Regions from separate parts of the Streptomyces sp. NPDC048295 genome, predicted to be linked through region 3. Evidence: riboswitches for the same ligand, from Rfam matches in the RefSeq annotation. Region 3 holds a riboswitch; each other region holds the start of a gene.
What was found. Region 3 has a riboswitch for thiamine pyrophosphate ahead of thiC (phosphomethylpyrimidine synthase ThiC). Riboswitches for the same ligand answer to the same signal wherever they lie in the genome.
Positions count from the first base shown of each region.

Region 1 (10,371 bases), on a different contig from region 3:
GGTGCCTGGCCCGTAAGGTGGAGTTCGTCTTCGGCGCCGAGGTGGCCCGGGTCGTCGAGAAGGACGGCCGGGCGGCGGGCGTCGAGCTCGTGGACGGCACGGTCGCCGAGGCCGGCCATGTGGTGCTGGGGATCCGGCCGCGGCCGGAGCTGGTGCCCGGTCAGGAGCTGTGGCAGGACGGGGACGTGGCGGTGCAGCCCCGGCCCGGACAAGGGGTGGTGCCGGGGCGCTTCCTGGTTCTGCTCTCGTTGCGCGGCGCCCGGCCCGCGGATGCCGTGCACCGGACGCTGGTGCACGCGCAGGACGGCGCGGCGGAGCGCGAGGCGGTCTTCGGCGGGCGGCTCGCCGAGCACCCCACGGTGACGGTGCTGCGCCCGGACGACCCCTCGGCCCGCCCCGACGACGCGCACGAGGCGGTGACGCTGACGGCGACGGTCGCCCCGCACGGAGTGGTGGACTGGACGGACCCCGCGGTGCGCGAGCGGTGCGCCGACACGCTGATCGACACGGCCGCCGCGGCCGTGCCCGGGATACGGGAGCGGCTGCTCCGTGCCGAGGTGCGGACGCCGGCCGAGACGGCCGCCGACACCGGCGCGGAGGGCGGTTCGGTGCCCGCGCCCGCGCTGGCCGGGGCGGGCGGCGCGCATCTGCACCCGGGCAATCGCACCCGGCTGCCGGGACTCCACGTCGCGGGCGGCTGGTCGCACCCGGGCGGCGGGCTCGCCCACGCGGGCATGTCGGGTGCGCTGGTCGCCGGGCTGATCGTGGAGGGCGACGGCTTCCGGGGCTCCCAGTGACCGGGAGAGCCGTCGACCGTCGGCGTCGGCGTCGGCGTCGGCGTCGGCGTCGTCAGTAGCGGTACTGCTGCTCGTCGTAGCCGTTGCCGTTGTTGTAGCCGTTCGGGTACGGGGCGGGGTGCGCGGGCGGCTCCGGTGGGGCGACCGGGTACTGCTCGCCCTCGCGCTGCTGAGGCACCCAGACACCGCCCGGCGGCGTCTCGGGGGCGTACTGCTGGGCGTAGGGGTCGGCGTCGTACTGCTGCCGGCCGCCGAAGCTGTCGTAGCCGTTGCCGTAGCTGTCGTACGCGTCGTACTGAGCGGGACCGCCGGTGGTGCCGGTCCCGATGTACGGGTCGGAGTACGCGGCGTACTGCTGCCCCTCGGTGCCGTAGCCGTACTGCCCGGCGAGCGGGTCCTGGCCGGCGTACGGATCCTGGCCCTCCGCCCCGTACGCGGCGGGGGCGGCGTACGGGTCGTACGCGGCGTACTGCGGCTGCTGCTGGGGCTGCGCCTGGTCCGCCCCCTGCTGCTGCGACCGGTGGTGGTCGGAGTAGACGCCGTACTGCCCGGTGTCGTCCGGCATCGGCTCGGGTGCGTAGACCGCGGTCGCCGGAGCGTCCGCGTCCGCTCGCTGCGGAGGCTGCTCGTCGTGCGACGCCATCTCCAGGTCCGACACCTGGAGCGTGGGCCCGCGGCCCTCCCGGTCGCCGCCGCCCCGGCGACGACGGCTCGCACCGGGCTTGCCCCCTATGGCCCAGCCGGTGGAGAAGCCGCGCCGGAAGGAGAGCGTGACGTAGGTCTGGCCGGTCGCGAAGGCGATCGTGCCGAGGACGATGACGAACACCGACGGAATCAGCACACCGACGACCACCAGGCCGAAGCCGCCGAAAGCGAGCAGACGCCAGCGAAGGCGCGCCTTGTACTGCAGGAGCACCTCGCCGAGCAGCCACAGCGCGACGATTCCGAACGCGATGTAGAGGACCGTCCAGCCCATGCCCGCCCCCTTCTACGGCCACCGCCCCGGGTCACGGCGGGTACGGCCGGTCACGACTGCTTGTGCAGTCCGAGATTCTCGTAGATTTCGAGCGTCGCCGTCGAGTTGTTGAGCGTGATGAAGTGCAGTCCGGGCACACCCTCGGATCGCAGCCTCGCACAGAACTGCGTTGCGAAGTCGATGCCAATGGAGCGTACAGCGGCGGGATCGTCCTTGGCGGCGAGGATGCGTTCTTTCAGGGACGAGGGGAAAGACGCGTTGCTGAGCTGCGCAAATCTGTCCAGCTGTTTGACGCTGGTCAGCGGCATGACCTCGGGGATGATCGGGGTTTCGCAACCCGCAGCGACCACGCGGTCACGCATACGCAAATAGTCCTCCGGATTGAAGAACATCTGGGTGATCGCATAGTCGGCACCGGCGCGGCACTTGTCCACGAAATGCCGGATGTCGGTGTCCCAGTCGGTCGAGCGCGGGTGCATCTCGGGAAATGCCGCGACGCCCACACAGAAATCGCCGGATTCCTTGATGAGCCGGACGAGATCGGCCGCGTACCGCACGCCCTGCGGATGCTTGACCCACTCGCCCATCGGGTCGCCCGGCGGGTCTCCGCGCACGGCGAGGATGTTCCGGATCCCGGCGTCCGCGTACTGGCCGATCATGTTGCGCAGCTCGGCGACGGAGTGGTTGACCGCCGTGAGATGGGCGACGGGCGTGAGGGTGGAATCGGCCGCGATCTGCTCGGTGGCCTTCACCGTCCCGGCCCGGGTGGAGCCACCGGCCCCGTAGGTCACGGAGACGAAGCTCGGCCCCACCGCCTCGACCCGGCGCAGCGCGTTCCAGAGGTTCCGCTCGCCCTTCTCGGTCTTGGGCGCCCAGAACTCGAACGAGTAAGAGGTCTTGCCGGTCGCGAGAAGCTCACGCACGGTACGCGCGTGATCTGTCCTGGTGGATGGTGTGCCAAGGGCCATACGGGCAGGTTAACCAGAGCACGACGGCCAAAGGACCGGACCAGCGTGAATTGCCCGAATTGACGGGTTGTTTGTCCATCCTTCGGACAGTCGGCCTGATGTCGCCCTCCGGACGGCCGGATCACACCGCGGCGCGTGCCCGGATCCTTTTGGCCAGCTCGGCGGTGGCGGCGGCCGGGTCGGCGGCCTCGGTGATCGCCCGCACGACGACGACCCGGCGGGCTCCGGCGTCCAGCACCTCGTCGAGATTGCCGGCGTCGATCCCGCCGATGGCGAACCAGGGGCGCGGCCGGTCGAGCGAGGCGGCGTACCGCACCAGGTCCAGGCCCGGGGCGTGGCGTCCGGGCTTGGTCGGCGTGGGCCAGCAGGGGCCGGTGCAGAAGTAGTCCACGCCGGGCTCGGCGACGGCCGCGTCGACCTCGGAGCGGGCATGGGTGGAGCGGCCGATCAGCACGTCCTCGCCGAGAACCGCGCGGGCCGCGGGCACCGGCAGATCCCCCTGGCCGAGGTGGAGCACGTCGGAGCCGATGGCGTGGGCGACATCGGCCCGGTCGTTCACCGCGAGGAGCTTGCCGTGGCGCCGGCACGCGTCGGCGAGGACGGCCAGGTGGTCGAGCTCTTCGGCCGCCTCCATGCCCTTGTCCCGGAGCTGGACGATGTCCACCCCGGAGGCGAGGACGGCGTCGAGGAACGCAGGAAGGTCGCCCTGGCGCCTGCGGGCGTCCGTGCACAGATAGAGCCGGGCGTCGGACAGCAGCGCGCGAGGCGTGGACATGGTGCGGTTCCCCCCTGGGAGAGCGTTCGTGGAGCGGCCTGCGCCGGACGGTGCGGGGGCGCGGGCCGCGCGGTGTCGCGCGGCCCGCCCCTCACCTGCGGCCGGCGGTCAGACGGCGAGCGCCTGGGCGCGGCGCTTCACCTCCGTGCCGCGATTCTCGCTCAGTGCCTGGGCGGGGGTGCCCGGCAGGGTCGGGTCGGGGGTGAAGAGCCACTCCAGCATCTCTGCGTCGTTGTAGCCGTCGTCCCTCAGGAGCGTCAGGGTGCCGGAGAGGCCCTTGACCACCTTGTCGCCGTCGATGAAGGCGGCAGGCACCTGAAGCGTCCGGTTCTCACCACGTCGTACGGCGATCAGCTGGCCCTCCTTGACCAGCTGCCGCACGCGCGTCACCTCGACATCGAGCATTTCGGCGATGTCGGGCAGGTGGAGCCAGGCGGGGACGAGAGCATCGATCTTTGCGTCAATCTCGGTCACGGGGACAAGCCTGCCATCCCGCACCGACAGCCGATACCCGGACTCAGCCCTTCAGGGCCTCCCGGACCACGTCGGGGACCCGGCAGTGGCTCCGCCGGTCCCCGGTGACCCAGCCGTGCGCGGTCGTCAGGGAGCGCGCGTAACAGGTCCCGGTGTCGGTGGTGCCCCGGTACGTCTCGGACGACGCGCCGTCGGCGGCCCGGACGGCGCCGTTCTCGCGGGCGAGGTTGCCGGTCGAGTCCATGGTGTCGTCCGTGACCGCGTCCGTGCGCCAGCCGTGCCCGGAGCCCGTCCTGGACGTGTCGAGGAGCACACGGCGCTGGGTGACGGCCGCGTTCAGCTCGTAGTTGTCGTAGTCGCCGTAGAGCGGGATGTCCATGTCGACGTCGATGGGGTAGGACCAGGCGTGCCGCCGGGCTTCGGCGCGCCCGCCGGTGCTGGTCGTCACCGTGGTGGCGCCGTGGTCGCGCTGGTGCATCGTCTGCTGTTGGCCGGTCCTGGAGACCGTGTCCTCGTTGGTGTACGAGAACTGCTGCTCGACGGTGGTGGTGACCCGGCCCTTCGAGGTCCGGACGTAGCCGGAGATCCTCCAGGAGCGCCCGGTCGACACGGCGACATGGGTGGAGCCGTCGCCGCGCGGGGTCCGGACGGTCCTCACCACCGGCTCGTCGCCGAGCGTGTCGACGGTGACCCTGCCGCTCGTACGGGCCGCGTGCGCGTCCGTGCTCAGGAAGAGCGAACCGTCGACGATCCAGGTGTCGGCGGCTCCGTACGGCGTGATGCTGATGGCGTGCGGCCTGCCGTCGGCCAGTTCACCGGCGAAGGGGGTCAGGTCGATGTCGTAGGCCTCGGTCCTGAACTGGTCGATGGCCGGGACGGGCCGCCACAGGGTCGGGACGATGCCGCCGGAGTAGACCACGGGGTACGGCTGGGCGAGGCCCGCGGGCCGTCCGTCCACGGCGATCTGCACCTCGCGGTAGGGGCCGCCGCCGCAGAGGTAGTCCGGGGCGGTGGCGGCGAGGTCGTCGGGGACCGCGTCGAACCACTGCTCGTCGCAGCCGCCGCCGCGTGCGTACACCTGGAGGCGCGCGGCGGTCAGGTTGCGCGGGAAGGTGACGTCGGTGCTGGTGGAGCCGCCCTTGCCCACGCTCATCCAGGGGGCGCTGTCGGACCCGGTGGTGCCGAGGGGGACGATCCGGTCGGCGGTCCGCGCGGCCGGGTGGTGCTTGTCGGCCCGGTAGTACGTGATCGTCAGCCTGACCTTGTACACACCGGTGTAGGTGTCGTTGACAACGTTGCCGAGGTCCAGCTGGAGCTTCTGCGGGTCCTTGAGGAGCGGCGCGAAGTCGGTGATGTCCTTGGCGACGTGCCAGCTGATGCCGTCCTCGTCGGGCTCGGCGGTGCTGGTGCGGAAGATCTCCGCGCCGCCCACGAACACCGCGGCGAGACGATCGTACTGACGCCCCTTCACGCTGGCCGACCAGTCGAGGACGACCTTGTTCCAGGGGCCCTCGCAGGTGTCGGGCGGGGTGAGCGTGGTGGTGTACGGCGGCCCGCCGAGGGTGTTGCCGAAGTCGTGCTCGACGGCCGTGACCGAGCAGTGCGCGGTGTCGGGCCGGGAGACCGGCGGCAGCGCGTCGACCGGGTCCTGGTAGTCGACGGCCGGGTTGGAGCCGGGCCTCGGGGCGGTGCCCGCGTTCGCCGGGACGGCGAGCGCGCCGCCGGCCAGGGCGATCGAGGCCGAGACCACGCAGATCCGGCGCAGGGCGCGGACCCATCTGTGTCGGAACATGTGCTTCCTCCGGGAGCGGGCGAGTGATCCAGAGGATGTACGGTGCACCAATTCCGGCCGCCGTCCAAGAGCTTGCCCGCACTCCGGACGCTCCGCACGCCCGGCGGCGCGCTACTGACGGACCGCCGACTTCAGCGGTACGGAGGGGTCGGCGGCCCGCGCAGGATCGAGCCGCGCCCCCGCCTCGATGAGTTTGCGCCCCTGCGCCAGGTCGCGCGGCCGGCCGACGGCGAGCACCGCGACCAGCACGCCGTCGCGCAGCCAGCACACCGACCAGGCGGGCTCGGCCGGATCGCCGCGCCAGAGCAGGGTGTCGGCGCTCCCGTGGTGGCCCGCGTACTGCACGAACCGGTCGAACTGCTCGGACCAGAAGTACGGCACGGGGTCGTAGACCGCCGGCGCCGCGCCGTCCCCGGCGAGCGCCCCGATGATGTTGGCGGCGGCGGTGCGCGGGCCCTGGAGCGCGTTGTCCCAGTGGTGGACGAGCAGGCGTTCGCCGTACCGGGCGGAGGGGAACGAGGCGCAGTCGCCGACCGCGTACACATCCGGCAGCGAGGTGCGCAGCGCTTCGTCGGCGGTCACCGATCCGTCCGGTCCGAGCTCGATGCCGGAGCCGGCCAGCCAGCCGGTGGCGGGCCGGGCGCCGATCCCGACGACGACCGCTGCGGCCGGGACCGTACGGCCGTCCGCGAGGACCACCCGGCCCGGCTCGACGCGGTCGACCCGGGCGCCGGTGAGGAGTTCGGCGCCGGTCTCCGCGTACCAGGCGGCCATCGGGGCGGCGACCTCCGCGGGCATCGCGCCCGCGAGGGGCCGGTCGGCGGCCTCGACGACGGTGACCGCGCAGCCGGCCGCGCGGGCCGCGGTGGCGAACTCGGCGCCGATCCAGCCCGCGCCGACGACCACGACGCCGTGCTGCTCGTCGAGGACCGGCCGCAGCCGTGCCGCGTCGTCGAGGGTGCGCAGCAGGTGGACACCGGGAACACCCTCGACCCCGGGCAGGACGACGGGTTCGGCACCGGTCGCGATCACCAGCACGTCGTAGGGAACAGGGCCCGACGGGGTGTCCAGTTCGTGTGCCGCGGGGCGCACACCGGTGACCTCGCGGCCCAGTTGCAGATCGATCTCCAGCGCCTCGAAGTCGATGTCGAAGGCGGAGTCCTCGGCCTTGCCGAGCAGCACCGCCTTGGACAGCGGGGGCCGGTCGTAGGGCTGATGCGGTTCGGCGCCGATCAGGGTGACGGGGCCGGTGAAGCCCTGCTCGCGCAGGGCCACCGCGGTCTGCACCCCGGCCATGCCCGCTCCGACGACGACGACGCGGCTTCGTGTCCGCCGGTCCGGCTGCTCTGACTGCTGCTGCTCGCTCACCCGTACACCTTAAGCACCTGACAGATCGTCAGGAAAGGGTGAGTTCCTCGACCGTGCTCGTCCCGCCGCCCTCCTGCGACTCCCACTCCCACCGCTCGTCCAGCCGGACCCGGCCGTCCGCGAGGTCGACGACGGTGGAGTGGCAGTGGCCGCAGGACGTCGTTCCGTCCTGCTTGAGCTGGACGTAGCGGAAGTCGAGCAGGTCGCCGGTCCGGGTGCCGACGAGATGGCCGCGCACCACGTCGCCGCCCGCGTACTCGGCCCAGATCCGGCCGTCCTCCTCGTGGTACGTGAAGCGGGTACGGGTGCCGACCTGGCCGGGCGCCTGGTCGGCCACCGGTGACAGGACGAGTCCGTCGAGCGAACGGGCCACGGCGGCTGCTCCCTTACTGGGGCGGGCGGACGGGGTTTAGGGTGGCCAACGTAAAGCACTCGCGGGAGCCCGGACGCACCGGGCTGAGAGGGAGGCTGGGCGGCCTCCGACCGTACGAACCTGATCCGGGTCATGCCGGCGAAGGGAGGGGCTGGAAGCCCATGCGTTCTTCTCGGAACGGAAACGGATCCGATGTCCTGGTCATCGGGGGCGGGATCATCGGCCTGGTGACCGCCTGGCGGGCCGCGCAACGCGGACTGCGCATCGCGGTCGCCGACCCCGAACCGGGCGGCGGAGCCGCCCGGGTGGCGGCCGGCATGCTGGCCGCGGTCACCGAACTCCACTACGGCGAACAGCTGCTGCTGGGCCTCAATCTCGCCTCCGCCGCCCGCTATCCGGCCTTCGCGGCCGAGCTGGAGGCGGCGAGCGGGCGGGAGACCGGTTTCCGCGCCTGCGGCACCCTGGCCGTCGCACTGGACTCCGACGACCGCGCCCATCTGCGGGACCTGCACGCCCTGCAGCGGCGTTCGGGCCTGGAATCGGAGTGGCTCACCGGCCGCGAGTGCCGCCGTCTGGAGCCGATGCTCGCGCCGGGTGTCCGGGGCGGTCTGCGGGTCGACGGCGACCACCAGATCGATCCGCGCCGGCTGGCCGCCGCCCTGCTGACCGCCTGCGAGCGGGCCGGGGTGGTCTTCCACCGCGGCTGGGCGGAGCGCCTGAGCGTGGTGGGCGGCCGGGCCGCCGGGGCGGTGCTCGCCGGGGGTACGGAGCTCGTGGCCGACCAGGTCGTGCTCGCCGCGGGCAGCCTCAGCGGCCGGCTGGCGGGGGTGCCCGACGAGGCCGTGCCGCCGGTCCGGCCGGTGAAGGGCCAGGTGCTGAGGCTGACCGTGCCGGCCCGGCACGCGCCGTTCCTGAGCCGGACCGTACGGGCCCTGGTCCGGGGCAGTCATGTCTATCTGGTGCCGCGCGAGAACGGCGAGCTGGTCGTCGGCGCCACCAGCGAGGAGATGGGCTGGGACACCACCGTCACCGCGGGCGGCGTCTACGAGCTGCTGCGGGACGCCCACGAACTGGTGCCCGGCATCACCGAGCTGCCGCTCACCGAGACCCTGGCCGGCCTGCGCCCCACCTCCCCCGACAACGCCCCGCTGCTCGGCCCCACCGCCCTGCCCGGCCTCCACCTCGCCACCGGCCACCACCGCAACGGGGTGCTGCTCACCCCCATCACCGGTGACGTCATGGCCGAGCTCCTCACCGGCGGCGAGCCGCCCGAGCCGACCCGCCCCTTCACCCCGCGCCGTTTCCCGTCCCCCGCCGTCTCCGCACGTCAGGAGCAGCCCGCATGACCGAGCCCGTACCGCTCCCCGGGGCCGCCGCCCTCTCCGTGTCCGTGAACGGCGAGGTCCGCCGCCTCGCCGGGGGCACCACCCTGGCGGCACTCGTCGCCACGCTCACCACCGCGCACTCCGGTGTCGCGGCCGCCGTCAACGAGACCGTCGTACCGCGCGGCCGGTGGTCCGCCACCGCGCTCCTCGACGGTGACCGCGTCGAGGTCCTGACCGCGGTCCAGGGAGGCTGAACCGTGCCGGACGACCTCTTCACCCTCGGTGACGCCACCTTCGGCTCCCGGCTGATCATGGGCACGGGCGGGGCGGCCGGCCTCGACGTGCTGGAACGCTCCCTGACCGCCTCCGGCACCGAGCTGACCACCGTCGCGATGCGGCGCCTCGATCCGACCGTGCAGGGTTCGGTCCTCTCCGTCCTGCGGCGGCTCTCCATCCGCGTGCTGCCGAACACGGCGGGCTGCTTCACCGCGGGCGAGGCCGTGCTGACCGCCCGGCTGGCCCGCGAGGCGCTCGGCACCGACTGGATCAAGCTGGAGGTGGTGGCCGACGAGCGGACGCTGCTGCCCGATCCGATCGAGCTGCTGGACGCCGCGGAGATCCTGGTGGACGACGGCTTCACCGTGCTGCCGTACACCAACGACGACCCGGTGCTGGCCCGCAGGCTCCAGGACGTGGGGTGCGCGGCGGTCATGCCGCTCGGCTCCCCCATCGGCTCCGGACTCGGCATCCGCAATCCGCACAACTTCCGGCTGATCGTCGAGCAGGCCCGGGTGCCGGTGATCCTCGACGCGGGTGCCGGGACGGCCTCCGACGCGGCGTTCGCGATGGAGCTGGGGTGCTCGGCGGTGATGCTGGCGTCCGCGGTGACCCGGGCCCAGGAGCCCGAGCTGATGGCCTCGGCGATGCGCCACGCGGTGGAGGGCGGGCGCCTCGCGTACCGGGCCGGCCGGATTCCACGCCGCCACTTCGCCGAGGCGTCGTCGCCGGTGGAGGGGCGCGCGGTGCTGGACCCGGAGCGCCCGGCCTTCTGAGCCGCCGGTACGGCGTGGAGTGCGTGTCCCTGTCACGGCTCGGCTGCAGTACGGCCCCGGGAGTGCCCCGGCCCGTGGGCCGTGTCCGTGGCGGCTCGTAGACTCGCTGCGTGGATACGACCCTCCAGGACCCTCTCGTCGGGCAGCTGCTCGACGGCCGCTACCGCGTCGATGCCCGCATCGCCGTGGGCGGCATGGCCACGGTCTACCGGGCCGTGGACACCCGGCTGGACCGGGTGCTCGCCCTCAAGGTGATGCACCCGGCGCTGGCGACCGACGTCTCGTTCGTCGAGCGCTTCATCCGGGAGGCCAAGTCCGTGGCCCGGCTCGCGCACCCCAACGTGGTCGCGGTCTTCGACCAGGGCGCCCAGGGACAGTACGTCTATCTCGCGATGGAGTACGTCGCGGGCTGCACCCTGCGCGACGTGCTGCGCGATCGCGGCGCGCTCCAGCCGAGGGCCGCCCTGGACA
Region 1 is NZ_JBEZLL010000006.1:339,526-349,896, forward strand. Features, by position in the region: gene AB0D53_RS12005 (NAD(P)/FAD-dependent oxidoreductase) at 1-797, shown strand, start outside; gene AB0D53_RS12010 (hypothetical protein) at 850-1,773, opposite strand; gene metF (methylenetetrahydrofolate reductase [NAD(P)H]) at 1,824-2,741, opposite strand; gene thiE (thiamine phosphate synthase) at 2,863-3,516, opposite strand; gene AB0D53_RS12025 (Rv2175c family DNA-binding protein) at 3,625-3,990, opposite strand; gene AB0D53_RS12030 (peptide-N4-asparagine amidase) at 4,034-5,782, opposite strand; gene AB0D53_RS12035 (FAD-dependent oxidoreductase) at 5,894-7,150, opposite strand; gene AB0D53_RS12040 (hypothetical protein) at 7,179-7,523, opposite strand; TPP riboswitch at 7,575-7,687, shown strand; gene thiO (glycine oxidase ThiO) at 7,685-8,869, shown strand; gene thiS (sulfur carrier protein ThiS) at 8,866-9,102, shown strand; gene AB0D53_RS12055 (thiazole synthase) at 9,106-9,900, shown strand; gene pknB (Stk1 family PASTA domain-containing Ser/Thr kinase) at 10,011-10,371, shown strand, end outside.
Region 1: it holds a riboswitch for thiamine pyrophosphate, as region 3 does, so the genes downstream of both, thiO (glycine oxidase ThiO) here and thiC (phosphomethylpyrimidine synthase ThiC) in region 3, are expected to answer to the same signal.

Region 2 (10,371 bases), on a different contig from region 3:
CCGGTCCGGGCCTGGCCCATCTGTGCGGACGGCTGCTGCAGTCGGCCCGCCCCGGCGCCGTACGTCTGCTGGCGGGCCGGGTGCTGATGGACGAGGCGCGCCGGATCGGCCGGCCGCTCGGCGTGGTCTGCGCGGTGCTCTCCGCGGCCGTGGCCGGCTACGCGCTGTACGGGACGGACGCACATCCCCTCGGCCCGCTCACGGAGCTGGGCGCGGTGCTCGTTCTCGGCTGCACGACGGCGACGCTGCTGACCTCGGCCCTGGAGGCGAGGCAGGCGCGCGAGCAGACCTCGCAGGCGCTGCTGCGGCTCGGTGCCCCGGCGTCGGCCCTGCGCGCCGCGACGGCCCTGCGCACCGTCGCGCTGCTGCTCGTCTTCGCCCCGCTGACCTGGCTGATCGCGGAGCTGGCCGCACTGCCGCTGACGGCCTGAGGACGCGTGCCGCCGGACCGGGGCCGGTCCGGCGGCTGCACAGCATGACGACGTGGACAATGCGGACAACGCCAGTCCCCCGCCCGGCCCCGAGATCGAGTCGCTCGCCGAATTCGACGCGGCGGTCGCCCCGGGGACTCTCGCCGGCCACCGGGTCCAGTCCGTCGACCTCACCGACCGCGGCGCCGACCTGTCGGCCGCCGACACGGCCGGCGCCGTCCTCCTCGGCTGCCGGATGGCGCCCGGGACGGTCGCGAAAGTACGGGCCGACGGCGCCTTCGTCTTCCCGCCGGTGCCCGGCCCCCCTTCGATCCGTACCGCGGCCTGCTCCACTCCCCCGACGCGCTCTGCGCCGGGCTGCCGGACGGCGGCTACGCGGCGACACCCGACGCCCGCGCCCACCGCTGGTTCCGGCAGACGCGGGCGGGCGGCGACACCCTCGCCTCGATGCTGCGGGCCCTCCACGACGACGCGGTCTCCGACGCGCTGGACGAGTTCCCGACCGGCGCCCGGGTGGTCGGGGTGCTGGGCGGCCACGCCACGGCCCGAGGCAGCGCCCCGTACGCGGCGGCGGCCCGGCCGGGACGGGCCCTGGCCCGGGACGGTCCCACGGTGGCGACCGGCGGCGGGCCCGGCGCGATGGAGGCCGCGAACCTCGGGGCGTACGCGGCGCCGCGCCCCGACCCCGTGCCGGCCGCGGTGCCCTCGTTCACCCCGTCGGTCACCGACCGGGCGCCGGCCGCCTTCGCGACGTACGCAGGCGCCGGCCGGGCGGCAATTCCGTCTCCGTCCCCACCTGGTTCTACGGGCACGAGCCGCCGAACCCGTTCGCGGACCGCATCGCCAAGTACTTCGCCGACGCACCGCGCGAGGACGGGCTGCTGGCCCTCTTCACAGTGGGCGTGATCTTCCTGCCCGGCGCGGCCGGCACCGTACAGGAGATCTTCGACAACGCGACGCCGAACCACTACGGCCCCCTCGGCGGACCGACCCCGATGGTGCTGGTCGGCCTCGATCACTGGACTCGCACGCCGCCGGCCGGGCGATGGAGTCCCGGATCGCGCTCGTTGGACACGGCGGACGAGGCCCCGGGACACTCGCCCGGCTGTCGGCGGCGTAGGACCACCCGGTCAGAAGGACGCGAGCCGGGCCACCAACGCGTCGAAGAATGCCTCCCAGCCGTCCTCGGCCGCCGCGTACTGCTCGGGCGTGAGGTTGCCGCCGCGCTGCTGGAAGACCAGCTCGGTGGTTCTGCCGCCGCGTTCGGTGAAGGTGGCGGTGATGATCTCGCCGTCACCGTCCGCGGGCGCGGAGGCGTCCTTCATCGTGAACACCAGCCGCTCGGGTGCCACCACCTCCCGATAGACCCCGTGGAACGGCATCTCGGTGCCCGGTACCACCATGACCAGGCTCCAGTCGCCGCCGGGCCTGACGTCCATCGACACCCGGTCGAGCGGCACCTCGGCGTCGCCGCCGAACCAGGCCGCGAAGTGCTCGGGCGTCGTCCAGGCCTCGAAGACGCGTTCCCGCGGGGCGTCGAGGATGCGGGTGATGTCGATGCCCTCGCGTGCTGACTCGGTCATTGTCCCTGTCCTTCCCGGAGTCGTTCCGGATCTGCCGCACGCCCCCCGGGGACTGCCCGCGAGGACGTGCCGAAGGACCCCGGGGGCTACCGGAACCGCGCTCCGGGGCATCAGGCAATCGTCCGGCCGGCGGCCGGATCCCGCGACCGGGGCCGCCCGCTTCTGATCCGGTGCGGTGAACGCGCCCGGTCAGAAGCGGGCGGGCAGCACGACGGTCTCCGCCGCGTCGAAGCCCGCCCCGACCGCCGCGCCCTCCTCGGGCGCGTCCCGCAGCGCGCACTCCGCCTCCAGGACCGGACCGCGCTCCGGCAACAGCCGTACGGCGACGTGGTTGCCCCGGAACGTACGTGTCCCGACCACGCAGCGCAGCCCCTCGTCCGGGGCGCCGATCCGGACCCCGGCCGGACGCACCAGCAGGTCGCACGCCCCCTGCGGCGAGCCCTCGGCCACCGGTACCCTGCCCCACACCGTGTCGGCGACGGCACCGCTCACCGTCGCCTCGACCACGTTGTCGAAGCCGAGGAACCGGGCGACGAACGCGGAGGCGGGCCGCTGCCACACCTCCAGCGGGGTGCCCGCCTGGGCGATCCGTCCGTCGCGCATCACCACCACCCGGTCGGCCAGCGCGAACGCCTCACCCTGATCGTGCGTGACGGCGAGCACCGTCGTACCCAACTGCCCGAAGAGCGTGCGCAGTTCGACGACGAGCCGTTCACGCAGGCCGCGGTCGAGCTGGCCGAGCGGCTCGTCCAGCATCAGCAGCTTGGGGCGCGGGGCGAGGGCCCGCGCGAGGGCGACACGCTGCTGCTCGCCGCCGGACAGTGCGGCGACGGCACGCCGTTCGGCGCCGGGCAGGCCCACCAGATCCAGGAGTTCGCCGACCCTGCGCTCCTGGTCGCGGCGCGACACCCCGTGCATCCGCAGCCCGAACGCGACGTTGGCACCGACGTCCCGGTGCGGGAAGAGCTGGTGGTCCTGAAACATCAGGCCCAGACCGCGCCGGTGCACCGGCACCCCGGCCTGGTCGGCGCCGTCCAGCAACACCCGGCCGCTGTCCGGCGGGTGCAGTCCGGCGACCACCCGCAGCAGAGTGGACTTGCCGCTCCCGCTCGGCCCCAGCACACACACGATCTCGTGCTCGGCGACCTCCAGGTCCACCGCGTCGAGCGCCGCCCGCTCGCCGAAGCGGACCATGGCCGATTCCAGTGTCAGCATCTCTAGAACTCCCCGGACCGGTCCGTGCGGATACGTTCGAGCAGCAGCAGCGAGACGGCGCAGACCACCATCAGGATGGTGCTGAGGGCCATCGCCTGGCCGTAGTTGAGCTCCCCGGCCCGCCCCAGCAACCGGGCCACGGCGACCGGCAGCGTCGGGCGGTCGGGCCGCGCGATGAACACCGTCGCGCCGAACTCGCCGAGCGAGACGGCGAACGCGAAACCGGCCGCGACCAGCAACGCCCGCCGCACCAGCGGCAGATCGACCTCACGCCAGGCCCGCAGCGGCGACGCCCCGAGGACCGCCGCGGCCTCCCTCAGCCGCCCGTCCACAGCACGCAGCACGGGCAGCATGGTCCGTACGACGAAGGGCACACCGACCAGCGCCTGGGCGAGCGGCACCAGGATCCAGGAGGTCCGCAGATCCAGCGGGGGCTTGTCCAGCGTGATCAGGAAGCCGAAGCCGACGGTGACCGCGGACACCCCGAGCGGCAGCATCAGCAGCGCGTCGAAGCCGCGCACGAGGCGCCCGGCGCGCCGGGTCAGCGCCGCGGCGGCCAGCCCGCCGATGACGAGCGCGATGACCGTCGCGACCAGCGCGTACTGCAAGGAGTTCCAGATCGCTTCGAGCGGCGCGACCAGGAACGTACCACCGCCCGCGTCCACGGACGCCAGGGCACGGTAGAAGTCGAAACCATGCCCGCCGCCGGTGTCGAAGGAGCGCTCGACGAGTACCCCGAGCGGCAGCAGGATCAGCAGCAGTACGGTCAGCAGCACCCCGCAGAGCAGCGCCCACTGCCCGGCGCCGCGAGGACTGCGCGCGGTCTGCGCCGGGTCGACCAGCTTCAGCGCGGCCTCCCGGCGCCGTACGGTCCACGCGTGCACGGCGAGGATCGCGCCGACCGCGGCGAACTGCACCAGTGTCAGCACGGCGGCCGTCGGCAGGGCGAGCAGCTGCGCGGTCTGCCGGTAGATCTCCACCTCCAGCGTGGAGAAACCGGGACCACCGAGGATCTGCACGACACCGAAGGAGGTGAAGGTGAAGAGGAAGACCATCAGCGCGGCCGCGGCCACGGCGGGCGCGAGGGCCGGCAGGGTGACCCGACGCCAGGCGGCGAACCGTCCCGCGCCCAGCACCCTGGCGGCCTCCTCCTGCCGGGGGTCGAGCTGGGCCCACAGCCCGCCGACCGTCCGGACCACCACCGCGTAGTTGAAGAAGACATGGGCGAGCAGAATCGCCCAGACGGTGGTGTCGAGCCGTACGCCCCAGAGTTCGTCGAGGAATCCGCCACGCCCCAGCAGCGCCAGGAAGGCCGTACCGACGACCACGGTCGGCAGGACGAACGGCACCGTGACGACCGCCCGCAGCAGTTGTTTGCCGGGGAAGTCGAAACGGGCGAAGACATAGGCGCCCGGCAGCGCGATCAACAGGGTCAGCGCGGTCGAGGCGAGCGCCTGCCAGCCGGTGAACCAGAGGACCTCGCGGATGTCCGGCCGGGTCAGCACCTCGCCGATCCGGCCGAACTGCCAGACGCCGTCCACCTTCAGGCCGCGGCCGACGATCGCGGCGACCGGGTAGGCGAAGAACAGCGCGAAGAACGCGAGGGGCACGGCCATCAGGCCGAGCCGCACCGCGTTCCCGCGCCGGGCCTTCGCACGAGCGCCCCGCGCCCGCGAAGGCCGGACCGGCCGGCCGCGGGGAGCCTCCCCGCCCGCGGCCGGTCCGCGTACGGGGGTCTTCGTTACTTCACTACGAGCGAGGACCACGACTGGACCCACTGCTCACGGTTCTTGGCGATGAGGTCCGGGGCCACGGTCGTCGGCCTGTCCACCGTCGCGCCGAACTTCGTGAAGAGCTCCGGCAGCTTCGCGTCCTTGGTGACCGGGTTCACGAACATGTTGAGCGGCATGTCCTCCTGGAACTTCTTGCCGATCAGGAAGTCCAGCAGGGCCTTGCCGCCCGCCTCGTTCTTCGCACCGTTCAGCAGGCCGGCGAACTCGATCTGCCGGAAGCAGGTCCCGGTGGCGACACCGGTCGGCGCCTCGGCCGGCTGCGGCTTCGCGTACAGCACCTCCACGGGCGGGCTGGAGGCGTACGAGACGACGAGCGGCCGGTCGGCCTTGGCCTTCTTGCCGCCCGCGGAGCCGGAGAACTCCTCGTTGTACGCCTGTTCCCAGCCGTCGACGACCTTGACGCCGTTGCTCTTCAGCTTCTTCCAGTAGTCCTGGTAGCCCTTCTCGCCGTAGGTGGCGACGGTGCCGAGGAGGAAACCGAGGCCGGGCGAGGACGTTCCGGCGTTCTCGGTGACGAGGAGGTTCTTGTACGCGGGCTTCGCCAGGTCGGCGAAGGACTGCGGCGGCGCGAGCTTCTTGTCGGCGAAGTACTTCTTGTCGTAGTTGACGCAGATGTCGCCGGTGTCGATCGGGGTGACCCGGTGCTTGTCCGCGTCGAGCAGGGTGTCCGCCGCGACCCGGTCGATGCCCTTCGCCTCGTACGGCGTGAAGAGCCCGCTGTCGAGGGCGCGGGAGAGCAGTGTGTTGTCGACGCCGAAGAACACGTCGCCGCGCGGGGAGCCCTTGGTCAGGATCTCCTGGTTGAGCGCGACACCCGCGTCACCGCTCTTCAGCACCTTCACGGTGTAGCCGGTCTCCGCGGTGAACTCCTTCAGTACGTCCTTGGAGGCGTTGAAGGAGTCGTGGCTGACGAGGGTCACGGTCTTGGAGGCCGGGCCCTTCGTGCCGCCGGATCCGGCGGACTGATCGCCGGAACTGCCGCACCCGGCGAGTGCGGTGACGCCGAGCGCGGCGGCGGCGGCCGATGCCGCGAGCTGCTTGGTCCTGCGAGTGGTGCTCATTGTGGATTCCTCCTGGGTTTTGGCCAGGAAGAGACGCGGCCCCGCCCGCGGAGAAGCGGGCAGGGCGCAACAGCATGAGTTGATGACCGAACTTCCTACCCGGAATGACCCGGGCGAGGTTCAGAGGGTCTGCGGCCGACCTGTCCTCGGTGCCGCACTCTCAGCGCTGTGGCGCTCCCCTGTCGGAATATGAAGTTGATTTCGGGCCCAGGCTACACGGGCTCCCGGGCCCGTTCGGGAGTGGCCTCAGCGCTCGGCCGCCGCCAGCTGCCCGCAGGCTCCGTCGATCTCCTGGCCACGGGTGTCCCGCACGGTCACCGGCACCCCGTGGGCCGCGATCGCCTCGACGAACGCCTTCTCGTCCTCGGGCCGCGAGGCGGTCCACTTGGAACCGGGCGTGGGGTTCAGCGGGATCAGGTTGACGTGCACCCGCTTGCCCTTGAGGAGCCGGCCGAGCCGGTCACCGCGCCAGGCCTGGTCGTTGATGTCACGGATCAGCGCGTACTCGATGGAGATGCGGCGGCCGGACTTCTCCGCGTACTCCCACGCGGCATCCAGCACCTCACCCACCTTCCAGCGCGTGTTCACGGGGACGAGGGTGTCGCGCAGCTCGTCGTCCGGGGCGTGCAGCGAGACGGCGAGTCGGCACTTGAAGCCCTCGTCGGCGAAGCGGAGCATCGCGGGCACCAGGCCCACCGTGGAGACGGTGATCCCACGCTGCGAGAGCCCCAGCCCGTCCGGCTCGGGGTCGGTCAGCCGGCGGATCGCGCCGACCACCCGGTTGTAGTTGGCGAGCGGCTCGCCCATGCCCATGAAGACGATGTTGGAGAGCCGCGCCGGGCCGCCGGGAACCTCCCCGTCGCGCAGCGCCCGCATCCCGTCCACGATCTGGTGGACGATCTCGGCGGTCGACAGATTGCGGTCGAGACCGGCCTGCCCCGTCGCGCAGAACGGGCAGTTCATCCCGCATCCCGCCTGGGAGGAGATGCACATCGTCACCCGCTCCGGGTAGCGCATCAGGACGGACTCGACGAGCGTCCCGTCGTGCAGCTTCCAGAGCGTCTTGCGGGTGGTGTCGTCGTCGCAGCTGATGTGGCGGACCACGGACATCAGATCGGGGAACATCGCCTCGGCGAGCTTGTCCCGCGACGCGGCCGGGATGTTGGTCCACTCGGCCGGGTCGTGCGCGTACCGCGCGAAGTAGTGCTGCGACAGCTGCTGGGCGCGGAACGGCTTCTCGCCGATCGCGGCGACGGCTTCCTTGCGCTCGGCGGGCGTGAGGTCGGCGAGGTGCCGCGGCGGCTTCTTGGCTCCGCGGGGCGCGACGAAAGTGAGTTCTCCGGGCTTAGGCATGGTTCATCCAGTGTCGCAGACGGAACAGTGCGGGCCCGCCGTCCTGTGGACAGCGGGCCCGCACTCGAAGAATCGCAGGTCAGCGGCGCGATCTCAGCCGGAGCCGACGAACAGCACCAGCAGCAGCCAGACCACCGGGGCGGTCGGCAGCAGCGAGTCGAGCCGGTCCATGATGCCGCCGTGCCCCGGCAGCAGCGTGCCCATGTCCTTGATCCCGAGGTCCCGCTTGATCATGGACTCGCCGAGGTCGCCGAGCGTGGCGCTGGCCGCGACGGCGAGCCCGAGCAGCAGCCCCTGCCACCAGGAACCGCCGTCGATCAGGAACTGCATGCACAGCGCACCGGCCACCATCGCGAAGGCGATGGCCCCGAAGAGTCCCTCCCGGGTCTTTCCGGGGCTGATGCGCGGTGCGAGCTTGTGCTTCCCGAAGCGCCAGCCGACGGCGTACGCACCCGTGTCGCTGACCACGGTCAGCAGCAGGAAGGTGAGCACCCGCTGCGGCCCGTCGTCGGCGGTCAGGAGCATGGCGACGAACGTGGCGAGGAACGGTACGTAGAACGCCGCGAACACACCGGCCGTGACGTCCTTGAGGTAGCCCTCGGGCGGCTCGGTCATCCGCCAGACGAGCACCGCGAGCGCGGTCAGCGCCATCGCCACCCAGGCGCCTTCGGCGCCCTTCGCGTAGCCGGCGACCACCATCGCCGCGCCGCCCACCGCCAGCGGGACGAGCGGCGCCTTGATGCCCTTGCGCTCCTGGAGCCGGGAGGTCAGCTCCCACAGGCCCACGACGACGGCGACGGCGATGACACCGACGAAGACGGCCTTGACGATGAACAGCGAGGCGACGATGACGGCGCCGAGCCCCACACCGACCCCTATGGCGGCTCGCAGGTCACGGCCCGCACGTTTCTTCTGCGGGGACGGCGGCGCGGTGGACATGGGCTCCTGCGGCTTCTCGTCACGGAACAGGGGGCCGCCGCTCAGGCGTCCGGCCCCCTGGCCCCGGTCATCACGGTCGTAAGCGTCTCTACCTGCGTCGGGATCGTCCGGCACGATGGGCATGGGCCGAGTCTGCTGGGCGTCATGCACATCGTAAGCAGGACCCGCCGGGGCAGCCCGCATCTCGGGCGCACCCCAGTGGCCGGCTCCCTGCGGGGCGCCCCAGGAAGAGTCGTTCATCAGACTTCGAGCAGCTCGGCTTCCTTGTGCTTGAGCAGCTCGTCGACCTGCGCGACGTACTTCGCAGTGGTGTCGTCGAGCTCCTTCTCGGCGCGACGCACCTCGTCCTCGCCCGACTCCTTGTCCTTGACCAGCTTGTCCAGGGTCTCCTTGGCCTTGCGGCGCACGGCGCGGATGGAGATCTTGGAGTCCTCGGCCTTGCCCTTGGCGACCTTGATGTAGTCGCGGCGGCGCTCCTCGGTGAGCTCCGGGAAGGTCACCCGGATGATGTTGCCGTCGTTGCTCGGGTTGACGCCGAGGTCCGAGTCACGGATCGCCTGCTCGATGTTGCGCAGCGCGGTCTTGTCGAACGGCGTCACGACGGCCATGCGCGGCTCGGGCACCGAGAACGAGGCGAGCTGGTTGATCGGGGTCAGCGCGCCGTAGTAGTCGGCGACGATCTTGTTGAACATCGCGGGGTGCGCACGGCCGGTGCGGATCGCGGCGAAGTCCTCTTTCGCGACGACGACGGCCTTCTCCATCTTCTCCTCGGCCTCGAGGAGGGTTTCTTCGATCACCACGTGCTCCTGCGTGTCTTGAGTGGGCCCGTCGTGCCCGGGCCCGGCGGGTCCTGCGTCGCGTCCTCACCTGCACGGTGTCCGACCGGCAGGCCGTTGTCCATCCTTCGGGGCCGGTCCCGGGGGTGACCCCGGGGCCCGGACCCTCCCGTGGTACTCCGGGAAGGTCCCCCGGTCCTCAGACCCGGGTGCTCCGGTCACTCACGAGCGTCCCGATCTTCTCACCCTTGACCGCGCGGGCGATATTGCCGGTGGCGGTGAGCTCGAAGACGAGGATCGGCAGGTCGTTGTCGCGGCAGAGCGTGATGGCGGTGGCGTCGGCGACCTTGAGATCGCGGGCGAGAACCTCGCTGTACTCGAGCGCGTCGAACTTCACCGCGTCGGGGTTGCTCTTCGGGTCGGAGTCGTAGACCCCGTCCACCCCGTTCTTGCCCATCAGAAGGGCCTCTGCGTCGATCTCCAGGGCGCGCTGGGCGGCGGTGGTGTCGGTGGAGAAGTACGGCATCCCCATGCCGGCGCCGAAGATGACGACGCGGCCCTTCTCCAGGTGGCGCACGGCGCGCAGCGGGATGTACGGCTCCGCGACCTGCCCCATGGTGATGGCGGTCTGGACGCGGGAGTCGATGCCTTCCTTCTCCAGGAAGTCCTGGAGCGCCAGGCAGTTCATGACCGTGCCGAGCATGCCCATGTAGTCGGACCGGGCCCGGTCCATGCCGCGCTGCTGGAGCTCGGCGCCGCGGAAGAAGTTGCCGCCGCCGATGACGATCGCGATTTCCGCGCCGTCACGGACGACCGCCGCGATTTCCCGGGCGATGGCGTGTACGACGTCGGGGTCGACGCCGAGACCCCCGCCGCCGGCGAACGCCTCTCCGGACAGCTTCAGCATGAAGCGTCCGGCCACCTTGCCGTCGTCGCGCTTGTGGTCACCTTGTGCGGCGTCCGCGCCCTTGTTCATGGAGATTCTCCTCGTGCACATACGAAGAAGGCCATTGCCGGTGGGTCTGGTGTCCCTCAGCGGCAATGGCCTCCTCGTCAGATCTGCGGTCGTACGGCGTGAGTGCGGCCGACGACTGCACTAGACCCTATCGGGGTCCACCGTTGTTCGCGGACGGACTCAGATGCCGACCTTGATGCGCGAGAAGCGCTTCAGGGTGACACCGGCCTCGTCCAGGACCTTCTGGACGGACTTCTTGTTGTCC
Region 2 is NZ_JBEZLL010000030.1:85,026-95,396, reverse strand. Features, by position in the region: gene AB0D53_RS34020 (hypothetical protein) at 1-431, shown strand, start outside; partial or broken gene AB0D53_RS34015 (Rossmann fold nucleotide-binding protein) at 484-1,551, shown strand; gene AB0D53_RS34010 (SRPBCC family protein) at 1,562-2,014, opposite strand; gene AB0D53_RS34005 (ABC transporter ATP-binding protein) at 2,204-3,229, opposite strand; gene AB0D53_RS34000 (iron ABC transporter permease) at 3,232-4,845, opposite strand; gene AB0D53_RS33995 (thiamine ABC transporter substrate-binding protein) at 4,971-6,083, opposite strand; TPP riboswitch at 6,158-6,274, opposite strand; gene rlmN (23S rRNA (adenine(2503)-C(2))-methyltransferase RlmN) at 6,330-7,436, opposite strand; gene AB0D53_RS33985 (phosphatidate cytidylyltransferase) at 7,530-8,615, opposite strand; gene frr (ribosome recycling factor) at 8,615-9,172, opposite strand; gene pyrH (UMP kinase) at 9,351-10,127, opposite strand; gene tsf (translation elongation factor Ts) at 10,287-10,371, opposite strand, start outside.
Region 2: it holds a riboswitch for thiamine pyrophosphate, as region 3 does, so the genes downstream of both, AB0D53_RS33995 (thiamine ABC transporter substrate-binding protein) here and thiC (phosphomethylpyrimidine synthase ThiC) in region 3, are expected to answer to the same signal.

Region 3 (10,371 bases):
TGACCACGGCATCGAGCACTGCTGCCCCGACGCTGATCGGTTCGGTGCAGCGAGCGCTGCGGTTGCTGGAAGCCGTGGTCGCCCATCGCGACGGGGCGCCCGCGAAGCAGCTGGCCAGGGAGGCGGGGCTTCCTCTTCCCACGGCCTACCATCTGCTGCGCACCCTGACGCACGAGGGCTATCTGCGCCGGGAGAACGGCGTCTTCCTCATGGGAACCGCGGCGGAACGCCTGGTCGGCGAGGGGACCTTGCAGAATCGCCGCGGCAGGATGGCCGAGTCGCTGGGCCGCTGGCGGGACATCATCGGCGCACCGGTGTACTGCGCCGTCTACCGCGAGGGCGAGATCGAACTCGTCGCGGTCGCCGACACCCCCGCCAATCCCGCCGTCGACGAATGGGCGTCCTTCCGGGAGACCGGGCACGCCCATGCGATCGGCCAGTGCCTGCTGAGCCAGCTCGACGAGAAGGCCCGCGAGGACCACCTGGACCGTCACCCTGTGCGTCCGCTGACCCGCTACTCGGTGAAGGACCGCGCGGCACTCCTCGAACGACTGCGTTCGCTCGGGCGGATGGAACCTGTCATCGAGCGGCAGGAGTACGCCCTGGGCACGGTCTGCGCGGCCATCCCGATCACAGCCGGATTCACCGCCGCCGCGATGGCGATTTCCGTACCCCTGGAGCAGGAGAACCGGTTGCTCCCCGCAGTCGAACAACTACGTGGCGAAGTGGCCAACCTCTTGCGTTCGTTCGTGTTCTCTATCAGTATCTGAAAAATCACTCCTTGTGATCTGCTATCGCGTGCACCACGATGGCGTCAATAGGGCCACGGGGGATCATTCCTGGCCAGATTCATCTACTGCGGGGTTGAACGATGCGCGAGTCGGTTCAAGCTGAGGTCATGATGAGCTTCCTCGTTTCCGAGGAACTCTCTTTCCGGATCCCGGTGGAGCTCCGGTACGAGGTCTGCGATCCGTATGCGATCCGGATGACCTTCCATCTGCCAGGTGACGCCCCCGTCACCTGGGCATTCGGCCGTGAGCTGCTGCTCGACGGCCTCAACAGCCCCAGTGGTGACGGTGATGTGCACATCGGACCCACTGAGCCCGAGGGACTTTCCGACGTACACATCCGGCTTCAGGTCGGCGAGGACCGAGCCCTCTTCCGGGCCGGTACGGCGCCGCTTGTGGCATTTCTCGACCGGACCGACAAGCTTGTGCCGCTGGGGCAGGAGTGCACGTTGGGTGACTTCGAGGGCAACCTGGAGGACGCCCTGGGCCGGATCCTCGCCGAGGAACAGAACGCCGGCTGACGGGAACGGGCGCCGCCGACCGGCTCGCCGGTCGAACACGGTACCTGCCGAATGGGTGAATTGTTCACCTGGCTGAGACGATCAGGGCTTCGTCCTACGACGACGGCCTTTCCCGGCCCGTACGGGTGCCGAAGCTCCGGCTTCCGCGCCGAGCCCTGTGCGGTCCGCGGAGACGACCAGCGCGGCGAGCACCGTCGTCACCGGCACCGAGGCGACCAGTCCGATCGAGCCGACCAGCGTTCGTACGATCTCCTCCGCCACCAGCTCGCTGTTGGCCACCGTCCCCACGCTGCTCTGCGCGATGGAGAACAGCAGCAGCAACGGCAGCGCGGCGCCCGCGTATGCGAGCACCAGCGTATTGACGACCGAGGCGATGTGGTCGCGTCCGATCCTGATCCCTGCCCGGTAGAGGCCACGCACACCCAACGTCGGGTTCGCCTGGTGCAGTTCCCAGACCGCCGAGGTCTGGGTCACTGTCACGTCGTCGAGCACCCCGAGCGAACCGATGATGACACCGGCCAGCAGCAGACCGCTCATGTCGATGTGCGGGTACAGGCCGTGGATGAGGCCGGTGCTGTCATCGGTGTTGCCGGTCAGGCTCGCCCAGCCGATGAAGAGCGACCCGAGCAGTCCGATCAGCAGCAGTGAGATCAGCGTGCCGATCACCGCGACCGAGGTGCGGGCGGTCAGGCCGTGGCACATGTAGAGCGCGATCAGCATGATGGCGCTGGCCCCGACCACCGCGACGAGCAGCGGATTCGAACCCTGGAGAACGGCCGGGAGGATGAACAGGGTCAGCACGGCGAACGACACCGCGAGCGCGACCAGTGCCATCACCCCGCGCATGCGGCCCACCGCGACCACGACCAGGGCGAAGATCCCGGCCAGCAGAGCCATCGGGAACTTCCGGTTGGCGTCCGTCACCGAGTACTGCAGATCGTGGGGCGCGTCCGGTGCGTACGACACCACCACGCCCTGCCCCTGGCGCAACTGGCGCGGGGAGTCGGGCTGGACGATCTCGACGAAGGTGCGGCCCTTGTCGTGACCGCTCGTCACCTCGACCGTGGCCTTCCTGCACGGTCCTCTTCCGCTTCCCGAGGGCGGTGTGGTGTCTCCGCCCAGGGGTGTCTGGACCGCGTTCACTTCCTTGCAGTCCACCATGTCGATGCTCACCACCTTTCCCTGCTGGGTCTGCCGGTCGAATCCGACGCCGGTTCTCTCGTGCGCCGGCGCACCGCCCGGCCAGAGCGCCACCAGGCCGACGAGCACGGCGGCGGCGAACGGGATCAGTACGGCCGCGATGACCTTGCGCAGATGTTTGGAGACGGGTGCGGCAGGGCCGTGGCTGTGCGAGTGGCCGTGCTGATGGCCCTGCTGATGGCCCTGCGGTTCGTGGTCGATATGGAGGGACGTCACCGGCCGATCATCGCAAGAAGGGACGGGCCCTCTGTTCATCACGCCGGACGGGGCGCTAGCGTGGAGGGACCTTTGCACACGCGGGAGCTCGGAGCACCGGGCTGAGAGGGCGCTGATATCCGTACGTCCGTACGGGAAGGGCTGCGCCGACCGCCGAACCTGTTACCGGGTAATGCCGGCGTAGGGAGTAGGTCTCATGACCACAGCGGACGCACGCACGCCTGCCTCGAACCAGAGCGACGAGGCCGGGAAGTCCATCGGCTGGCACAAGGGGTACGTCCAGGGCTCGCGCCCGGACCTCCGGGTGCCGGTCCGTCAGGTGCACCTCACCAACGGCAAGGACGTGACGCTGTACGACACGTCGGGTCCGTACACCGATCCCGCCGTCGGGACCGATGTCCGCCGCGGTCTCGCACCGCTGCGGGAGAACTGGATCGTCGCCCGCGGCGACACCGAGGAGTACCCGGGCCGCCCCGCCCGTCCGGAGGACGACGGGCTCAAGCACACCTCGCCGCGCGGCGGGCTGCGCAACCTCGACGCGGTCTTCCCCGGCCGCCCGCGCCTGCCGCGCCGCAGCCGCGACGGGCAGCCGGTGACCCAGCTCGCGTACGCCCGCCGGGGCGAGATCACCCCGGAGATGGAGTACGTGGCGATCCGGGAGAACGTCGAGCCCGAGGTGGTGCGGGAGGAGATCGCGGCCGGCCGGGCCGTGCTGCCCGCCAACGTCAACCACCCCGAGACCGAGCCGATGATCATCGGCAAGCGGTTCCTGGTGAAGGTCAATGCCAACATCGGCAACTCCGCGGTGACGTCCTCCATCGAGGAGGAGGTGGAAAAAATGACGTGGGCGACGCGCTGGGGCGCCGACACCGTCATGGATCTGTCCACCGGCCGCAACATTCACACCACCCGTGAGTGGGTTCTGCGCAACTCCCCCGTGCCGATCGGCACCGTTCCGCTCTACCAGGCCCTCGAAAAGGTCGACGGCCGGGCGGAGGAACTCACCTGGGAGATCTACAAGGACACCGTCATCGAGCAGGCCGAGCAGGGCGTCGACTACATGACGGTCCACGCCGGCGTGCGCCTGCCGTACGTGCCACTGACCGCCCGCCGCAAGACCGGCATCGTCTCCCGGGGCGGCTCGATCATGGCGGCGTGGTGCCTCGCGCACCACAAGGAGTCCTTCCTGTACGAGCACTTCGAGGAGCTCTGCGAGATTCTCGCGAGCTACGACGTGACGTACTCGCTGGGCGACGGGCTGCGTCCCGGATCGATCGCCGACGCCAATGACGAGGCGCAGTTCGCCGAACTGCGCACGCTGGGCGAGCTGAACGCGGTCGCCAAGCGGTTCGGCGTACAGACCATGATCGAAGGCCCGGGCCATGTCCCGATGCACAAGATCAAGGAGAACATCGACCTCCAGCAGGAGATCTGCGAGGAGGCGCCGTTCTACACGCTCGGCCCGCTGACCACCGATGTCGCGCCGGCGTACGACCACATCACCTCGGGCATCGGCGCGGCGATGATCGCGTGGTGGGGGACGGCGATGCTCTGCTACGTCACGCCGAAGGAGCACCTCGGCCTGCCCAACCGGGACGATGTGAAGACCGGCGTCATCACCTACAAGATCGCGGCGCATGCTGCGGACCTCGCCAAGGGCCACCCGGGGGCGCAGGACTGGGACGACGCGCTCTCGGACGCCCGTTTCGAGTTCCGCTGGGAGGACCAGTTCAATCTGGCTCTCGACCCGGACACCGCGCGGGAGTTCCACGACGAGACGCTGCCTGCCGAGCCGGCGAAGACGGCGCACTTCTGCTCGATGTGCGGACCGAAATTCTGTTCTATGAAGATCTCCCAGGACATCCGGCGTGAGCACGGCGGTTCGCAGACGGAGATCGAGGCGGGCATGGCGGAGAAGTCCAAGGAGTTCGCGGCGTCCGGCAACCGGGTCTATCTGCCGATCGCGGACTGATCCGGGACTCGGGTCCGTCCGGCGGATCACGGCCGGACGGGCCCGGGCGGTCGCTCCAAAGGCTCCGGCTTCCGGGCGACCGGTTCCGCCGTCGAGGCGACCGGCCCCGCCGTCGAGCCGTGCGGAGCCGGTCAGTCCAGTTCGTGCTCGGGGCCGCCGAAGTCGGGGCTGGTGAAGTCCGGTGAGGTGAACGTCGGGCGGGGGCCCGCCGCCGGTCCGTCGCCCGGGCTGGAGAAGTCCGGCCGGCTGTAGCCGACCTTCGGGATGCGGTTCGCCGAGGGCAGCGGGGTGCGCGCGGCGGGAGCGGCCTCGGGGTCGGCGAGTGCGTCCCGCAGGAACGGCAGTATGCCGCGCTCCAGCAGGGCATGACGCCACGCCTCCCTGGCCCGTGCCACGTCCTCCGGCAGCTCGTCCTCCTCCTCGTCGACGGGCTGCGAGTCCGGTCCGTTGCGCAGCGCGGTGATGAGCAGCCCGGCGGCGGCGGCCAGGATGGCTGCGGCCGTGACCGCCGCGAAGAACCAGCCGGCGGAGACCATGGTGGAGGCGAACGAAGGAGGCGGGTCGAGCAGTCTCAGCAGATAGCCGGCCAGCAGGAATATGAACGCGGCGGTACCGGCGAGCACCGGCGCCAGGACCGTGATCACGGCTCCTATGCCGGCGCCCGACTGATGCGGACGGGTGGCGGTGAACCCGGGGCCCGGGTCCTGGTCCTCCCCGTCGGCGGGGCCGCGCAGTTCCTCTCGGGCCTGTACATAGTGCTTGTACTCGGTGGCGGCCGTGGAGGTGATCAACTCGGTGGCGTCCAGCGCCATGGTGCGCAGCTGTACGGCGTTGAGCCGCTCGCCGACCGCGGCCAGATCTGGTCGTTCATGGGCATGGCGCAGTGCGTCGTCGAGGATCCGCTCGTACTCGGGTCGGTCCTCGGCCAGCAGGTGCGGAGCGCTGTTCATGTGCATCCCCCGATGCTCCGTCGAGCCTGACTGCCCGCTCAGGACTGGCAGTTGGGCGGAAACGGAGGAGAGCCTGCTACTGATACGCCGATGGTAGAGCGCTCACGGCACGGGGTGACAGGGGGTTTCCGCAAATAGGCCCGGTGTTCGGCGTGCTCAGTTCCTGGGAGCGTCTTCCCGGAAGAACGTCAGTCATGCAGGGGCAGTTGGACGACCAGCAGCTTTCCGGCCATGGTCACTCCGCCGTCCATGGCGATGGCGAGCCCGTCCGCGTACACGTGCGGACCCTCGACCACGGGGCCGGAGCTGTCCTCGCCGTCCTCCGAACCGACCTCTCCGAGGAGGTACGGAATGGGGCTGTGACCATGGACGATGCGCTGTCCGCCGTAGGCCGCCATCAGCTCCCGGACGGCCTGCGGACCCGATTCGTCGCGGAAGGCGAACCGCTTGGTGAGTTTGCGGAAGAGGTCCCAGCACTCATCGGCGTCGTTACGCGTGAGGATGGCGTGCACCGTGTCGTTGACGTCCTCGATGGTGGTGCCGTATTCGAGGTAGGCCGTCGTGTCGGAGTGCATCAGCAGATGCCCGTCCTCCTCGACGATCGCGTCGAGCCGGGACATCCACTGGAGGTGGACGTCCTGGAGCCGCTCCATGTCGTTCTTCTGACCGCCGTTGAGCAGCCAGGCGGCCTGGAACGTGGCGGTGCCCGCACCGGAGTTGACCGGGGTGTCGTTGAACCGCTTGGCGCCCAGGAGCAGGAGTTCGTGATTGCCCATCAGGGCCTTGCAGTAGCCCCCGGCGGCCGCGGCCTCGGCGGACAGGCGCATCACGAGGTCGATGACCCCGATGCCGTCGGGGCCCCGGTCGGTGAAGTCGCCGAGGAACCAGAGCCGGGCATTGCCCGCCGACCACTTGCCGTCGGCGTCGATCAGGCCCTGCTCGGCGAGGGCGGCGTGGAGCTCGTCCAGGTAGCCGTGGACGTCGCCGACCACGTACAGCGGTCCGAGGCCCTGGTCCGGTACGGGCCGCGGGTCGGGGACGGCCGTCACCTGCAGGGTGTCGCCGCGGTTGATCACGGGAAGGTCGCGCTCGGTGGGGGTGTACCCCTCCGGCGGCTCGCCGCCGGGCACGGCGTTGCCCGGGTGCGGTGGTGATGGCGGCACCGGGGTCTGGGCATAGGGCGGTACGCGGAAGTCGCGCAACGTCGCAGTCCGCACCACGGGTTCCTGACCGGCCCCCTGTGTCATCGACCCCTCCACCACCGTCGCGCCGCCGTACACCTGACGGGCCCTGCTGGTCGGGGCGGTCCGCGGTGTCGTGCGCCCATCATAGGAATGCGGATCGTGCTGTGTGACGCACCAGGGGTGGTGAATCCGGACGCACGTCGGGTTCACCAGCCGATTGGTCCGAAATCGCCTGATCAATCCCCTGCCGGGGAACGGGGCGCGCTGACCGTGGTGCGGGGTGGACGGCGTTGCGAGGAGGTCCGCACGATGAGTTCGGTCGGTATGACCTGCTCCACCGGTCCGTCCTGAGCCACGCCCTCGATGGCATCGATCAGGAGCTGGACGACTGCCGTGCCGATTCTGCGCGGCTTGAGCGAGAGGGTGGTGATGGGGGGCTCGGTCGTCGCGTACACGGTGGACTCGCTGCAGCAGACCAGCAGCAGGTCCTCCGGGACGCGCAGGCCGTACCTGCGGGCCGCCGCCAGCAGATCGGTGCCGTTGGGGTCGAAGAGCCCGTAGACGGCGTCGGGCCGGTCCGGGCGGGCGAGCAGCCGGTCGGCGGCGACCGCGCCCGCGCACGGGTCGTGGGCGGGGTACGACTCGTACACCGGGTCCTGGCCCACGCGCTCGCACCAGTGGAGGTACGCGCTGGTGGAGAGGCGGGTGTACGTGTCGGTGGTGGTGCCGGTGAGCAGACCGATGCGGCGGGCCCCGGCGGCGGCGAGATGGTCGAGCAGGTCGAGCACGGCGGCCCGGTGGTCGTTGTCGACCCAGGCGGTGACCGGGAGGGTGCCGGCCGGGCGGCCGTCCGAGACGACGGGCAGCCCCTGGCGCACGAGCTCGGTGACGACCGGGTCCTGGTCGGAGGGGTCGATCACGACGGTGCCGTCGAGCGCGACGTTCGACCAGACGTCGTGGCGTGAGGTGGCGGGCAGGATGACGAGGGCGTAGCCGCGGGCGAGCGCGGCGGAGGTGGCCGCTCTGGCCATCTCGGCGAAGTACGCGAATTCGGTGAAGGTGAAGGGTTCGTCCCCGTAGGTCGTCACGGTCAGGCCGATGAGGCCGGACTTGCCGGTACGGAGGGTGCGGGCCGCGGCGGAAGGGCGGTAGCCCAGGCGCTCTGCGACCTCGCGGACATGGCGGCGGGTGGCGTCCGGGAGCCTGCCCTTGCCGTTGAGCGCGTCGGAGACGGTCGTGATGGAGACTCCGGCGGCGGCGGCCACATCCCGGATTCCCGCTCGTCCCTGCCGGCCGCCGCGCCGGGGTGTGTCCGTCCGGCTCACCTGGTGCTTCCCTGCTGCTGTCATGGCGAGCCGATAGTAGGGCTCGGAGGGGCGGTAGGCCCGGTCGCATATTCACTCGTTGACAGGCACGTTTTTGCATGATCGTTAATGGTCAAATGCCTTGAAAACCAAGGATGTTGATGGGCCTGACCGTAGTGTGTCATGTGCCGAAGTCGATGGGCCTACTAAATGGTCGATGTCTCGAAGAGGTCTCATCTCACCTTTTCGAGGGACGCGCGCCACGGAGTGAGCCACCGGCGCGCGCCGTAAGGGGAAGCGCTCCCCCCATTCCCGGTCGCACCGGACGATTGGGCGCCCGGGGCCATTCGCAGCGGCGCTCAATCCTCATAAGGTGAGCAGTATTGATGTGTACAGAGACGGTCGAGGAGGACCTGCGGTGAGCGAGACGAGCCCCAAGCTGCGCGCCGAGCTGGACGGCGTCCCCGCCTATGTACCGGGCAAGCCGGCCGCGGCCGGCGGACCGGTCGCGTTCAAGTTGTCCTCCAACGAGAATCCTTATCCGCCGCTGCCTGGGGTGATGGAGTCCGCCCTGGCCGCGGCCGGGAACTTCAACCGCTACCCGGACATGGCCTGCACCGGCCTGATGAACGAGCTGGCCGAGCGTTTCGGTGTGCCTCTGTCGCACCTCGCCACCGGGACCGGCTCGGTCGGTGTGGCGCAGCAGCTGCTCCAGGCCACCTCGGGCCCGGGTGACGAGGTCATCTACGCCTGGCGCTCCTTCGAGGCGTACCCGATCATCACGCAGATCAGCGGTGCGACCTCGGTGAAGGTGCCGCTGACCGACGAGGTGCACGATCTCGACGCGATGGCGGACGCGATCACGGACCGCACCCGGATGATCTTCGTCTGCAACCCGAACAACCCGACCGGCACCGTGGTGCGCCGGGCCGAGCTGGAGCGGTTCCTGGACCGGGTGCCGGGCGATGTCCTCGTGGTGCTCGACGAGGCGTACCGGGAGTTCATCCGGGACGTCGAGGTGCCGGACGGCATCGAGATCTACCGGGACCGGCCCAATGTGGCGGTGCTGCGGACCTTCTCCAAGGCGTACGGCCTGGCGGGGCTGCGGGTCGGCTTCGCCGTGGCGCACGAGCCGGTGGCGGCGGCGCTGCGCAAGACGGCGGTGCCCTTCGGGGTCAGCCAGCTCGCGCAGGACGCGGCGGTCGCCTCACTGCGTGCCGAGGACGAACTCCTGGGGCGGGTGGGCTCGCTGGTGTGCGAGCGTCAGCGGGTGCAGCGGGCGCTGGCCGGTCAGGGGTGGACCGTACCGGACTCCCAGGCGAACTTCGTCTGGATGCGGCTCGGGGACCGCACCGCGGACTTCGCCGCGGCGTGCGAGCGGGCCGGAGTGGTGGTCAGGCCGTTCGTGGGTGAGGGTGTGCGGGTCACGATCGGGGAGGACGAGGCGAACGACCTGTTCCTGAAGGTGGCCGAGTCGTACCGCAAGGAGCTGTAGGGCGGTCGCGCGGTCCGTCCGCGCGATCAGGGGATCCGGGCCCCGTACCTCGTCGACGAGGTACGGGGCCTTCTCGTTCCCTGGGGTCCGCGGTGCTCCAGGGGCGTCTGGTTCGGGTGGATTGATCGGAACGTCCCAAGAGGGGTACCCCGCCCGAACGTCCCGAAAGTCTGTGCGTCATAATGCTTGTGAATGTGAACGCGTTCACAAGCGTGTCCTGTTCCTCCCGTGATCGGTCGGATTTAAAGGGCAAACTGCCGATGTGATTACGGCGACGTAAGGAGAAGACGACGTGGAGCTGGCTCTGGCGCCGGAAACCCTGGCGCGATGGCAGTTCGGTATCACTACCGTCTATCACTTCCTGTTCGTCCCCCTGACGATCTCTCTCGCCGCGCTCACCGCCGGCCTGCAGACCGCCTGGGTCCGCACGAACAACGAGAAGTACCTCAGAGCGACGAAGTTCTGGGGCAAGCTCTTCCTGATCAACATCGCCATGGGCGTCGTCACCGGCATCGTCCAGGAGTTCCAGTTCGGCATGAACTGGTCCGACTACTCTCGGTTCGTCGGTGACATCTTCGGTGCTCCGCTCGCGTTCGAGGCACTGATCGCGTTCTTCTTCGAGTCCACCTTCATCGGGCTGTGGATCTTCGGCTGGGACAAGCTGCCGAAGAAGATCCACCTCGCCTGCATCTGGATGGTCTCGATCGGGACCATCCTGTCCGCCTACTTCATCCTGGCGGC
Region 3 is NZ_JBEZLL010000004.1:161,975-172,345, forward strand. Features, by position in the region: gene AB0D53_RS07380 (helix-turn-helix domain-containing protein) at 1-770, shown strand, start outside; gene AB0D53_RS07385 (SsgA family sporulation/cell division regulator) at 872-1,309, shown strand; gene AB0D53_RS07390 (YibE/F family protein) at 1,391-2,725, opposite strand; TPP riboswitch at 2,796-2,929, shown strand; gene thiC (phosphomethylpyrimidine synthase ThiC) at 2,922-4,697, shown strand; gene AB0D53_RS07400 (hypothetical protein) at 4,829-5,653, opposite strand; gene AB0D53_RS07405 (metallophosphoesterase) at 5,836-6,894, opposite strand; gene AB0D53_RS07410 (LacI family DNA-binding transcriptional regulator) at 7,068-8,180, opposite strand; gene hisC (histidinol-phosphate transaminase) at 8,554-9,630, shown strand; gene AB0D53_RS07420 (cytochrome ubiquinol oxidase subunit I) at 9,923-10,371, shown strand, end outside.